DNA from 2 places in the Streptomyces sp. MGP-BFMKR1 genome. Region 2 is predicted to be linked to the other one. Evidence: riboswitches for the same ligand, from Rfam matches in the RefSeq annotation. Region 2 holds a riboswitch; the other holds the start of a gene.
The links. Region 2 has a riboswitch for glycine ahead of gcvP (aminomethyl-transferring glycine dehydrogenase). Riboswitches for the same ligand answer to the same signal wherever they lie in the genome.
Positions count from the first base shown of each region.

Region 1: another riboswitch for glycine. It lies ahead of gcvT (glycine cleavage system aminomethyltransferase GcvT); the one in region 2 lies ahead of gcvP (aminomethyl-transferring glycine dehydrogenase).

Region 1 covers NZ_CM173408.1:2,328,540-2,334,663, reverse strand. Annotated here, with positions in the region: gene glyA (serine hydroxymethyltransferase) at 1-1,083, opposite strand, end outside; gene gcvH (glycine cleavage system protein GcvH) at 1,131-1,508, opposite strand; gene gcvT (glycine cleavage system aminomethyltransferase GcvT) at 1,663-2,799, opposite strand; glycine riboswitch at 2,951-3,066, opposite strand; gene AC3CHW_RS08600 (AAA family ATPase) at 3,391-4,371, shown strand; gene AC3CHW_RS08595 (enhanced serine sensitivity protein SseB) at 4,762-5,553, shown strand; gene AC3CHW_RS08590 (enhanced serine sensitivity protein SseB C-terminal domain-containing protein) at 5,729-6,124, shown strand, end outside.
Region 2 covers NZ_CM173408.1:583,246-589,369, reverse strand. Annotated here, with positions in the region: gene ftsR (transcriptional regulator FtsR) at 1-657, shown strand, start outside; gene AC3CHW_RS02045 (bifunctional nuclease family protein) at 711-1,184, shown strand; gene AC3CHW_RS02040 (MerR family transcriptional regulator) at 1,352-1,966, shown strand; gene AC3CHW_RS02035 (DNA polymerase IV) at 2,002-3,492, shown strand; gene AC3CHW_RS02030 (PRC-barrel domain-containing protein) at 3,475-3,879, opposite strand; glycine riboswitch at 4,001-4,099, shown strand; gene gcvP (aminomethyl-transferring glycine dehydrogenase) at 4,281-6,124, shown strand, end outside.

The DNA of each region.
Region 1 (6,124 bases), 1.7 Mb from region 2:
GACCATCGGGGGGCGCGGGTCGTTCGGGATGGCGTTGCGGTTGACGGTGATGCCGACCTCGTGCAGCCGGTCCTCCGCCTGCTGGCCGTCCAGCTCGGAGTTGCGCAGGTCCACCAGGACCAGGTGCACGTCCGTGCCGCCGGACAGCACGGCCACGCCCGCCTCGGCCACATCGGCCTGGGACAGCCGCTCGGCCAGGATGCGCGAGCCCTCAAGCGTGCGCTGCTGGCGCTCCTTGAACTCCTCCGAGGCCGCCATCTTGAAGGCGACGGCCTTCGCCGCGATCACGTGCTCCAGCGGACCACCCTGCTGACCGGGGAAGACCGCCGAGTTGATCTTCTTGGCGAGTTCGGCCGTGGACAGGATCACGCCGCCGCGCGGGCCGCCGAGCGTCTTGTGCGTGGTGGTGGTCACCACGTGCGCGTGCGGCACCGGCGAGGGGTGCAGACCCGCGGCGACCAGGCCGGCGAAGTGCGCCATGTCCACCATCAGGTACGCGCCGACCTCGTCGGCCACCCGGCGGAAGGCCGCGAAGTCGAGCTGGCGCGGGTACGCGGACCAGCCGGCCACGATCAGCTTCGGGCGGTGCTCCTTGGCCAGCCGCTGGACCTCGTCCATGTCGACCTGACCGGTCTGCTCGTCCACGTGGTAGGCGACCACGTTGTAGAGCTTGCCGGAGAAGTTGATCTTCATGCCGTGGGTCAGGTGCCCGCCGTGCGCGAGGTTCAGGCCCATGATCGTGTCGCCGGGCTTGAGCAGCGCGAACATCGCGGCGGCGTTGGCCTGGGCGCCCGAGTGCGGCTGCACGTTGGCCGCCTCGGCGCCGAACAGCGCCTTGATGCGGTCGATGGCGATCTGCTCGATGACGTCCACGTGCTCGCAGCCGCCGTAGTAGCGGCGGCCCGGGTAGCCCTCGGCGTACTTGTTGGTGAGGACCGAGCCCTGGGCCTCCAGGACGGCGACCGGAGCGAAGTTCTCCGACGCGATCATCTCCAGGGTGGACTGCTGGCGGTGGAGCTCGGCGTCGACGGCGGCGGCGACGTCCGGGTCGAACTCGTGGAGGGAACTGTTGAAAGGCGACATCGGCATCCCGATCAGATCAGAGTCGTCAGGGTCACGTGGAAGATTGCTCAGCTTTCGGTGAAGGCCGTGTACTCGTCGGCGGAGAGCAGGTCGTCCGGCTCGTCCGAGATCTTCACCTTGAACAGCCAGCCGCCCTCGAAGGGGGCCGTGTTCACCAGCGACGGGTCGTCCACGACGTCCTGGTTGACCTCGGTGATCTCACCGGTTACCGGCGCGTACAGGTCGCTGACCGACTTGGTCGACTCCAGCTCACCGCAGGGTTCGCCCGCGGTGACCTCGGCGCCGACCTCCGGGAGCTGGACGAAGACGACATCGCCGAGCGCGCCCGCGGCGTGCTCGGTGATGCCGACCGTCGACACGCCGTCCGCGGCGGCCGACAGCCACTCGTGCTCCTTGCTGTAGCGAAGCTGCTGGGGGTTGCTCATGACCTGATTCTCCTGTACGCGATGGCGTGGTCGTGCAAGGGGGCGGGAAAACGATGGAACGGACAAACGCCGCCGAGGTTCCGAACGGGAACCAAACGGACGCCTCGGTCGGGTGGGACCGGAGCGGCGGCTGGCGCTCGTGCTGGTGGAGCGGCTAGCGCTCGCGCTTGTAGAAGGGGAGCGCGACGACCTCGTACGGCTCGTGCGTCCCGCGGATGTCCACGGCCACGCCCTCGGTGCCCGGAGCGGCGTGCTCCGCGTCCACGTAGGCCATGGCGATCGGCTTGCCGAGGGTGGGCGACGGGGCGCCGGAGGTCACCTCGCCGATCACCGTGCCGTCGGCGGCCACGACGGAGAACCCGGCGCGCGGCACCCGACGGCCCGTGGCGACCAGTCCGACCAGCTTGCGCGGCGGGGCCTCGGCGGCCCGCTTGGCCGCCCCCTCCAGCGGCTCGCGGCCGACGAAGCGGCCCCCGTTGGTCGTCTTCTCGAACTTCACCACGCGGCCGAGCCCGGCGTCGAAGGGCGTGGTCGCGGTGGTCAGCTCGTTGCCGTACAGCGGCATGCCCGCCTCAAGGCGCAGCGTGTCGCGGCAGGAGAGCCCGCAGGGGATCAGCCCGACCGGGGCGCCTGCCTCGGTCAGCGCCTGCCACAGGGTCTCGGCGTCGCCCGGGGCGACGAACAGCTCGAAGCCGTCCTCGCCGGTGTACCCGGTACGGGCGATCAGCGCCTGCACGCCGGCGACGGTGCCGGGCAGGCCCGCGTAGTACTTGAGCCCGTCCAGGTCGGCGTCGGTCAGCGACTTCAGGATGCCGGAGGACTCGGGGCCCTGGACGGCCAGCAGCGCGTAGTCGTCGCGGTCGTCCCGGACGGCGGTGTCGAAGCCGGCGGCGCGCTCGGTCAGCGCGTCGAGCACGGTCTGCGCGTTGGAGGCGTTGGCGACCACCAGGTACGTCTGGTCGGCCAGCCGGTAGACGATCAGGTCGTCCAGGATGCCGCCGTCGGCGTCGCAGATCATGGTGTAGCGGGCGCGGCCGACGGCCACCGACGACAGGTTGCCGACGAGGGCGAAGTCGAGCGCCTCGGCGGCCTGCGGGCCGGTCAGCGTGATCTCGCCCATGTGGGAGAGGTCGAACAGGCCGGCGCGGGTGCGGACGGCGAGGTGCTCCTCGCGCTCACTGCCGTACCGCAGCGGCATGTCCCAGCCCGCGAAGTCGGTCATGGTGGCGCCGAGCGCGCGATGGGTCGCGTCGAGTGCGGTGCGGCGCGGAGAATCGGGCAGGCTGCTCATCGGTGCGGGCTCCCAAGGGGTGGGCAGGGCTGGCGAAGACATCCTCCCCATCTGTCATCGGAACCTGAGAGGTTCGCCTTGACCCCCCGCGGAGCGGGGCAGGCTTGCACCTTGGGTGGAGCCGCGCGAACGGCTCGCTTTTCAGATCTGCCTCATCCACGCGGTATCGGGGCCTGAGAGATTCAAGGGAGGACTTGCTCCTTCGGCGCCCCGGGCGGCTGATCGAGAGGATCATCGCTGGTCCGGGAACTCTCCCGCATGGATTCGAGCGGCCAGTATGCAGTTGCGCGCACATCATGACACGGACAGGCGAGCGATGGACCCCCGGTCCGGCACCCAAATCTCCGGTGGGGCGTATTACCTCTTCTTTACACTCGGTGGACACGGACCGTGGTGACCGCCGCCGTCAGCTCGGGGAGGACGATCACGTTGCAGGGTCAGGGCACGCAGGCGGGACAGTCAGGAACACCTCAAGTGACCGCGCCAGCCGCTCCACCCACGCCAGCCGCTGCACCCACGCCACCTGCGCCACCTGCGCCGCCCACGCCACCCGCGCCGGCCAGGCAGCGGGCGCGGACGGCGGGGGAGTTGGTGCGGCCGGGCCGCGGCCCCCGGGTCCGCGACCTGCGCGCGGGCGGGCGGGTCCACGCCCAGCCGGCGGACCGGGCCCGCACGCGGCTGGGCGCGACGCCGACGGAATTATCCGACCGTCTCGCGAGGGAGCACCTCTCCGCCGACCACTCCACCGCCGAGCACCTCTCGGCCGACCATCCGGGCGACGCACGGCGCGCCGGGGACCCGCCCGGTGAGGAGCCCGCCAGTAGCCCCACGCCCCCGGAGCCCGCCGGCGACCCGGCCTCGCGCGCGTCCGACGGCCGTGGCCACCTCCCGCAGGCACGCGCCGGCGGCGCCCCACCGCGACCGGCGGCCCCGGCCGTCCCGCCGGCCCCGTCAGCACCGCCCACGGCGGTCGCCGAACCGGCGGTCGCGGCACCGGCGGTCGCGGCGCCGGCCAGGGTGCGCGAGCTGCGCTACGTCGCCGGCGACCTGGTCGTCGTCTCCGGGCTGCCGGGCAGCGGCAAGAGCACCCTGATCCGTCGCGTGGTGCCGACCCGTGACGCGCAGGGCCGGCCGGTGCGGCGGGTCGACTCGCAGGACGCCAGGGACCGCTGGGAACGCCGGATGCCACCGTGGCTGGCCTACCCCGCCTACCGGCCGCTGGTGCGCCTGGCGCACTACGCGGGGTTGCGCCGGGCTGTGCGCTCCGGCGACAGCGTCGTCGTCCACGACTGCGGCACCATGCCGTGGGTACGCCGCTGGCTGGCCCGCAGCGCACGCCGGCGCGGCGTCGCCCTCCACCTGGTCCTGCTCGACGTGCCGCCGCGCCTGGCCCTGGCCGGGCAGGCGGCGCGGGGCCGCGGGGTCTCCCCGTACGCGTTCGGCCGCCACCGCGCCGCGGTCGGCCGGCTGCGCGCGGAGGCGCTCGCGGGGACCCCGCCGCCCGGGTGCGCCTCGGCGGTCCTGCTGGACCGCGCGGCGGCCGGGGCGCTGGCCGACATCGGGTTCGACTAGACCCGGCTGCGGCTGCGGCTGCGGCTGCGACTGCGGCTGCGACCACGCCCGCACCCGCGACGGCGCCCGCACCCGCGACGGCGCCCGCGCCCGCGCCCGCGTGGTGAGTGCGGCGCGCGTGCGGGCCGCCGCCGGGTGTGCCCGTACGCGGCGGCGCCCCGTACGCCCGCACCGGGTGATCGGCGCGGAGCGCGGCAGAACGAGCGGTGCCCGGCGTGCCCCGGCGCTTGCCCCCGTGGTGCTCACCCGTCGCACGGGCTCCGTGCGCCGGCGGTCGCGGGCGCGCCGGGCCGTGGGGCGTGCGCCCGGCGGGCAGTGGCCCGCGGGAGCGGGCGTGGGCGCAGCCGTTAGGGTGCGTAGGCAGGTCGGACGAGACGGTGGTTGGACGAGATGAGCATCCCTGAGCGATACGAAACCTCCCCGGCTGTCGGCGGTTTCCCGTGCAACGAGCTCGAAGAGGTGCTGGCCGCCTCGCTCGCGCTGGGACCGGACGGACAACAGCAGGCGGGAGCGGGCGCCCGCGTCGTCGAGGTACTCGGGCGCAGCCTGATATGGGTGCCGCTGCCGCGCGGCGGTGGCCCGGACAGCACCGAGTTGGACCTCGCCACCATCGAGCTGGACGGCGCCGCGTTCACCCCGGTCTTCAGCTCCGAGGCGCAGTTCCACGCGCTCGTCGGCGGCCAGATGTCCTTCACCGTCGCCCCCGCCGTCGAGTTCGCCCGCGGGCTGCCCCCGCAGGTGGGCATCGTCGTGAACCCGGGCGGCGCGGTCGGCGTCCCGCTCCCGACGCCCGCCGTCGCCGAACTGTGCCGCGCCGGGCGCACGCCCCTGGAGGGGGCCGCGTCGGGCGGCCGGGTGCTGCTCTACGAGCCCGACTGGCAGGACGAGCCGGTCGACTTCCTGGCCGCGGCCGGCATCGAGTTCACCGCGACGCCCGGCGTGCGGACCGCGCGCCGGGCCCTGGCCAGCGTCGAGGGGCAGCCCCCGGCCCTGTTCGTCGGCGTCGAGGTGGACCGGCCCGACCCGCAGGCGCGCGCCCTGGTCCTGGACGCGCTCGGCCGGGCGCTCGGCGCGGTTCCGGTGGCCTGGCCGGTGCAGCTCGTGCTGCTGGACATCGCCCAGGACCCGGTGGCGGACTGGATGCTGGGGCGGGTGCGACCGTTCTTCGACCGGGACGTGTGACGTCGTGCGGGAGCTGTCGAGGGGGACTCGTAAGCTGGTTGGATGACCGGGCGGGGCGTGCGACGACGCCCCGGACATCGGCCGACAGAAGGGGCGTAACCAGGTGAGCGCGGGCGCGGACAGGGGGGTGCGCAGCGACTCGTATCTCGGCGGTGGCGGGCGAGGCGGGGCGGGTGTGCCCGCCGGGCAGGTCGAGGAGGCGCTGGGGCAGGTCTCCCCGGGGCGCTTCGACGCGTACGAGCGCCTCCTGCACGCCCTCGTCGAGGGCCAGGTGTGGATGCTCCTGTGGCACGGCCAGCCGGGATCGCCCGATGCCCAGTACGGAAACATGGACATCGACGGCCTCGGCTACGCGCCGTGCGTCACCTCCGCGCACGAGCTGGCCGCCAGCGGCTGGCACCGCTCCCACGAGGTGGTCACCGGCCGGCAGGTCGCCGCCGCGCTCTTCCCCGAACGCTGGGGCCTGTGGCTCAACCCGCACGCCCCCGGCGGCGGCGTCGGCGTTCCCTGGGCCGACCTGCGGCGCGTCGCGGGCGGCCTGGACCGACTGCCCGCGGGGCCGCTGCGGCTC
Region 2 (6,124 bases):
CTGCTTCGGGACGAGTTCCCCGAGGTCACGATCTCGAAGATCCGCTTTCTCGAGGCCGAGGGGCTGGTCGAGCCCCAGCGCACTCCCTCGGGCTACCGGAAGTTCTCCCGGGCGGACGTGGAGCGGCTCGCGTACGTGCTGCGCACGCAGCGCGACCACTACCTGCCGCTCAAGGTCATCCGGGAGCACCTGGACGCCCTGGAGCGCGGCGAACAGGTGCCGCTGCCCGCCCCCGCCCAGCCCCGCGACCTGCTCGACGGGGAGCCGCCGGCGGTGGACGAGCCGACGGCGACCAGGGTGGGCCGTGCGGAGCTGCTGGCCGCCGCCGAGGTGGGTGAGGCGGAACTGGCCGAGTGGGAGTCCTACGGGCTGCTCAGCCCCGCCTCGGACGGCGGATACGACGTTGGCGCGGTTGCCGTGGCCAAGCTCATCGCCGATCTCGGCAGGGCTGGTCTCGAACCGCGCCATCTTCGGGCGATCAAGGCCGCCGCCGATCGGGAGGCCGGCCTCGTCGAGCAGCTCGTCGCACCCCTGCGTCGGCATCGAAACCCGCAGACCAGAGCCCATGCGGAGGCCACCGCCCGGGAGCTCGCCGGGCTGTCCGTACGGCTGCACGCGGCGCTCGTGGAAGCCGCGCTGCGGGTCAGGTTGCACTGAGTGCCGCGGTGCCCGACTACCCAAACCGGTCGACCAGGTCCTAGGGTTGCTGTGTGAATGAGCTCGACGTCGTGGGTGTCCGGGTGGAAATGCCTTCCAACCAGCCGATCGTGCTTCTCCGTGAAGTGGGAGGCGACCGGTACCTGCCCATCTGGATTGGGCCGGGAGAGGCGACGGCCATCGCCTTCGCGCAGCAGGGCATGGCCCCCGCGCGACCGCTGACCCATGACCTTTTCAAGGACGTGCTGGAGGCGGTGGGGCAGGAACTCACCGAGGTCCGGATCACCGACCTGCGGGAGGGCGTCTTCTACGCGGAGCTGGTGTTCGCCAGCGGGGTAGAGGTCAGCGCTCGGCCGTCGGACGCCATAGCGCTGGCGCTGCGCACCGGAACGCCGATCTACGGCAGCGACGGTGTGTTGGACGACGCGGGCATCGCCATCCCGGACGAGCAGGAGGACGAGGTGGAGAAGTTCCGCGAGTTCCTCGACCAGATCTCTCCGGAAGACTTCGACACCAACAGCCAGTGAGTCGCTGACGGTGGTCGCGGTGGGCATTCGGCCAGCCGTTCCCGGCGAAGCGTCGTGGTAAACCACTCCCAGGGTGATTATCACTCGGCGTGCCGAGTGTGGCGATCGTTGACGCACCCCGAGTGACTGCCTACCGTCGAGAAGGCAGGTCAAGGACGGAGGTCGGCGTGAGAAGCACCGGCGAGGGCACGGCGGCAGGCGGTCCGTATCCGCTTCCTGGAGGCGGGGCCGGGTCGGCGCCCGGGCAGCCGGTCGCGACACGCGCCACGGCTCCCGAGGAGCCCGCGTCCGACGACGTCGGCTACCGCGGACCCACGGCGTGCGCCGCCGCGGGCATCACCTACCGACAGCTCGACTACTGGGCGCGCACCGGACTCGTGGAGCCGAGCGTGCGGCCGGCTCACGGCTCCGGCAACCAGCGCCTCTACAGCTTCCGGGACGTGGTCGTCCTCAAGATCGTCAAGCGGCTCCTCGACACCGGAGTCTCGCTCCAGAACATCCGTACCGCGGTGCGTCACCTGGGGCTGCGTGAGGTCGCCGACCTGGCGCAGATGACCCTGATGAGCGACGGGGCGACGGTGTACGAGTGCACGTCGCCGGACGAGGTCGTGGACCTGCTCCAGGGCGGCCAGGGCGTCTTCGGCATCGCCGTCGGCGTGGTGTGGCGGGACGTGGAGGCGGCGCTGTCCCAGTTGCACGGGGAGCGCGTGGACACCGGCGAGACGCTGACCCGCCACCACCCCGGGGACGAGCTGGCCAGGCGGCGCAACCGCGCGGTCTGAGCCCGATTGTCAGTGGCGTACGGCACTATCGTGGTGTGAGGGGTGCGCCAACAATCCTGCATCTGGACATGGATGCCTTCTACGCTGCGGCGGAGCAGGCAGCCAAGCCCAGCTTGCGTGGGAAACCGGTGATCGTCGGGGGGCTTGGGCCGCGCGGCGTCGTCTCCACGGCCTCGTACGAGGCGCGGGTCTTCGGGGTGCACTCGGCCATGGCCATGGCGCAGGCCCGCCGGCTGTGCCCCAACGCCGCCTACCTCACGCCGCGCTTCTCGCTGTACCGGCAGGTCAGCGACGTGGTGATGGGTCTGTTGGCAAGACTGTCGCCGCTGGTGGAGCCGCTCAGTCTGGACGAGGCGTTCGTCGATCTCGAGGCCGGCGGCGTGGAGCCCCGCTTGGAGGCGGCCCGCGCGGTGGGGGAGCGGCTGCGCCGCGACATCGCCGCCGCGACCGGGCTCTCCGGATCGGTCGGGCTCGCCGGCTCCAAGATGCTCGCCAAGATCGCCTCCGAGCAGGCCAAGCCCGACGGCCTGGTGGTGATCGAGCCGGGCACCGAGATGGCGCTGCTCGGGCCGATGTCGGTGCGGGCCATTCCCGGGGTCGGGCCGGCGACGGCCGAGGCGCTGCGGCGCGCCGGCATCCACACCGTGGCGGAGTCGGCGGAGGCCGGGGAGGCCGAGCTGGTGCGGCTGCTCGGCAAGGCCCACGGCGCCTCGCTGTTCGCGCTGGCCAGCGGGCGGGACGAGCGTCCGGTCGTCGCCGACCGGGACACCAAGTCGGTGTCCGTGGAGGACACGTTCGACGAGGACCTCACCGATCGCTCGCGGGTGCAGTTCGAGGTGGCCCGGCTCGCGGACCGGTGCGTGGAGCGGCTGCGGGAGGCGGGCAGGTCGGGGCGCACGGTCGTGGTGAAGGTCCGGCGCTACGACTTCTCGACGCTGACCCGCTCCGAGACGCTGCGCGGGCCCACGGACGACCCCTCGGTGGTGCGGGAGGCCGCGCGGCGGCTCATCGACGGCGTGGAGACGAGCGAGGGCGTGCGACTCCTCGGCGTCGGCGTCACCGGCCTGGCCGACTACACGCAGGAGGACCTCTTCGCCCAGGCCGCCATGGAGCGCGAGGCGCTGGAAGAGGCCCAGCGGGCCCAGGAGGAGGCTGCGGAAGCGCCAGACCACGGGCCGGCGCCGGGAGCGGAGAGCGCCCCACTGAGCCCCATATCCGAGCCGTCGGCCGAGCTTCCCCGACACTGGCTGCCGGGACACGACGTGGTGCACGCGGAGTACGGCCCGGGCTGGGTGCAGGGCAGCGGCGTGGGGCGGGTGACCGTGCGGTTCGAGCAGCCCTGGTCGGCGCCGGGCCGCGTGCGGACGTTCGCCGTCGACGATCCGGCCCTCACCCCTGCCGAGCCCCTGCCGTTGGTACGCCCGGAGACACCGTCCGGGGCGCCGACGGCCGGCCTCCCTGCCATGGACGTCGGGGCCGGTGGCGAGGTGGCGGCCGGCGCCGGCGGGTCAGCCGTCGTGGGCTGAGCCGCGCGGCCTCTCCTCGGCGCCGGCGATGCGTCCGAACCCGGTGTCCGGGGGAGGGGTGGGGCCGTCGCGCCGCGAGGTGTCGAGCCCGTAGTGCCGGTAGAGCTGGACCTCCTGCTCGGGCGAGAGGTGCCGGCCGACACCGAGGTCGGGGGCGCCCTTGATCAACGCGCGGTCGAACGGGATGCGCAGCGTCTCGTCGACCACCTCGCTCGGCTCCAGCGGGACGAAGACATCGCGCCCGAACAAGCCGGTGCGCACGGCTGCCCACTCGGGTTCGCCCGTCGCGTCATCGAGATAGACCTCGTCCACCGTGCCGATCTTCGTGCCGTTGCGGTCGAACGCCTTGCGGCCTATCAACTGCCGCGGGTCGGTGTCCGTGTGCACCGTCCATCACCTCCAACAAGGTCATGCCTGCCCCCATGACACCTACGTAAGGCCAGATCCCGCACATCGGCCACTTGAGGGGCTGGCCGACATCGCCGCTGGTAGGCTGGCAGACGGCTGTTGACCCCGTGCGGGAGAGCTCTCCGTCGCAAGCTGGCGGGGGCGCCGAAGGAGCAAATCCTCCCCGGAATCTCTCAGGCACACGTACCGTACGGACGAGGTCACTCTGGAAAGCAGGGCGGGTCACGGGCAACATGCCGGAGCCCTTCCTCACCGACGGTGAAAGCCGGATCGCTGCGCGAGCCGGTGAAGCTCTCAGGTTGAGATGACAGAGGGGGAGGCCGTACGGGCACCAGCGCCTTGGTGCCCCCCAAGGTCGCTTGACCAGGAGGCCCCCGTAGATGACCGCACACCGCATCTCCCTGACCGAGTTGGAACGCGGCACGCCCTTCGACGAGCGCCACATCGGGCCCGACCGCGAGGCGCAGGCCAAGATGCTCGCCCAGGTCGGCTTCGGCTCGCTCGACGAGCTGACCGAGGCAGCCGTGCCCGACGTGATCAGGAGCGCCGAGTCGTTGCGGTTGCCCGACGCCAGGACCGAGGCGGAGGTGCTCGCCGAGTTGCGCGAGCTGGCCGACCGCAACGAGGTCGTCACGCCCATGATCGGCCTCGGGTACCACGGCACGTTCACCCCGCCGGTGATCCTGCGCAACGTGATGGAGAACCCGTCCTGGTACACCGCGTACACGCCGTACCAGCCCGAGATCTCGCAGGGCCGCCTCGAGGCGCTGCTGAACTTCCAGACCGTGGTGTCCGACCTGTCCGGGCTGCCCACGGCGAGCGCCTCCCTGCTGGACGAGGGCACCGCCGCCGCCGAGGCCATGGCGCTCGCCCGCCGGGTCGGCAAGGTCAAGCAGGGCGTCTTCCTCGTTGACGCGGACTGCCTGCCGCAGACCATCGCCGTCATCCAGACCCGGGCCGAACCGACCGGCGTCGAGGTCGTCGTCGCCGACCTCTCGGACGGCATCCCGGACGAGATCGCCGAGCGCGGCGTCTTCGGCGTCCTCCTCCAGTACCCCGGAGCCTCCGGCGCCCTGCGCGACCCGCGCGCCGTCATCGAGCGGGCCCACGAGCTCGGCGCCGTCGTCACGGTCGCCGCCGACCTGCTCGCCCTCACGCTGCTGACCTCGCCCGGCGAGCTCGGCGCCGACATCGCTGTCGGCAGCACGCAGCGCTTCGGCGTGCCGCTGGGCTTCGGTGGCCCGCACGCCGGGTTCATGGCCGTCGACGACAAGTTCGCCCGTAGCCTGCCGGGCCGACTGGTCGGCGTCTCCGTGGACGCGGACGGCAACAAGGCGTACCGGCTGGCGCTGCAGACCCGTGAGCAGCACATCCGGCGCGAGAAGGCCACCAGCAACATCTGCACCGCGCAGGTCCTGCTCGCCGTGATGGCCGGCATGTACGCCGTCTACCACGGCCCCCAGGGCCTGGCCGCCATCGCGCGCCGTACGCACCGCTACGCCACCGTGCTCGCCGAGGGGCTGCGGGCCGGCGGGGTGGAGGTCGTACACGAGACGTACTTCGACACGCTGACCGCGCGGGTTCCGGGTCGGGCCGGCGAGGTCGTGGCCGCCGCGCGCGAGGCCGGCGTCAACCTGCGGCTCGTCGACGCCGACCTGGTCGGCATCGCCTGTGACGAGACCACAGGTCGCGCGCAGCTCGCCGCCGTGTGGGGCGCGTTCGGCGTCAACGCCGACGTGGAGGCGCTGGACGCCGCCGTGGCCGACGCGCTGCCGCAGTCGCTGCTGCGGACCAGCGACTACCTCACCCACCCCGTCTTCCACCAGCACCGCTCCGAGACCGCGATGCTGCGCTACCTGCGCAGGCTCGCCGACCGCGACTACGCGCTGGACCGCGGCATGATCCCGCTCGGCTCCTGCACCATGAAGCTGAACGCGACCACCGAGATGGAGCCGGTGACCTGGCCGGAGTTCGGCGGACTGCACCCGTTCGCGCCCATCGAGCAGGCGCAGGGCTACCTCACGCTGATCAGGGAGCTGGAGGACCGGCTCGCCGAGGTCACCGGCTACGACAAGGTCTCGCTCCAGCCCAACGCCGGATCACAGGGCGAGCTGGCCGGCCTGCTGGCCGTGCGCGCCTACCACCGGGCCAACGGCGACGAGCAGCGCACCGTGTGCCTCATCCCCTCCTCCGCGCACGGCACCAACGCCGCGAGCGCCGTGAT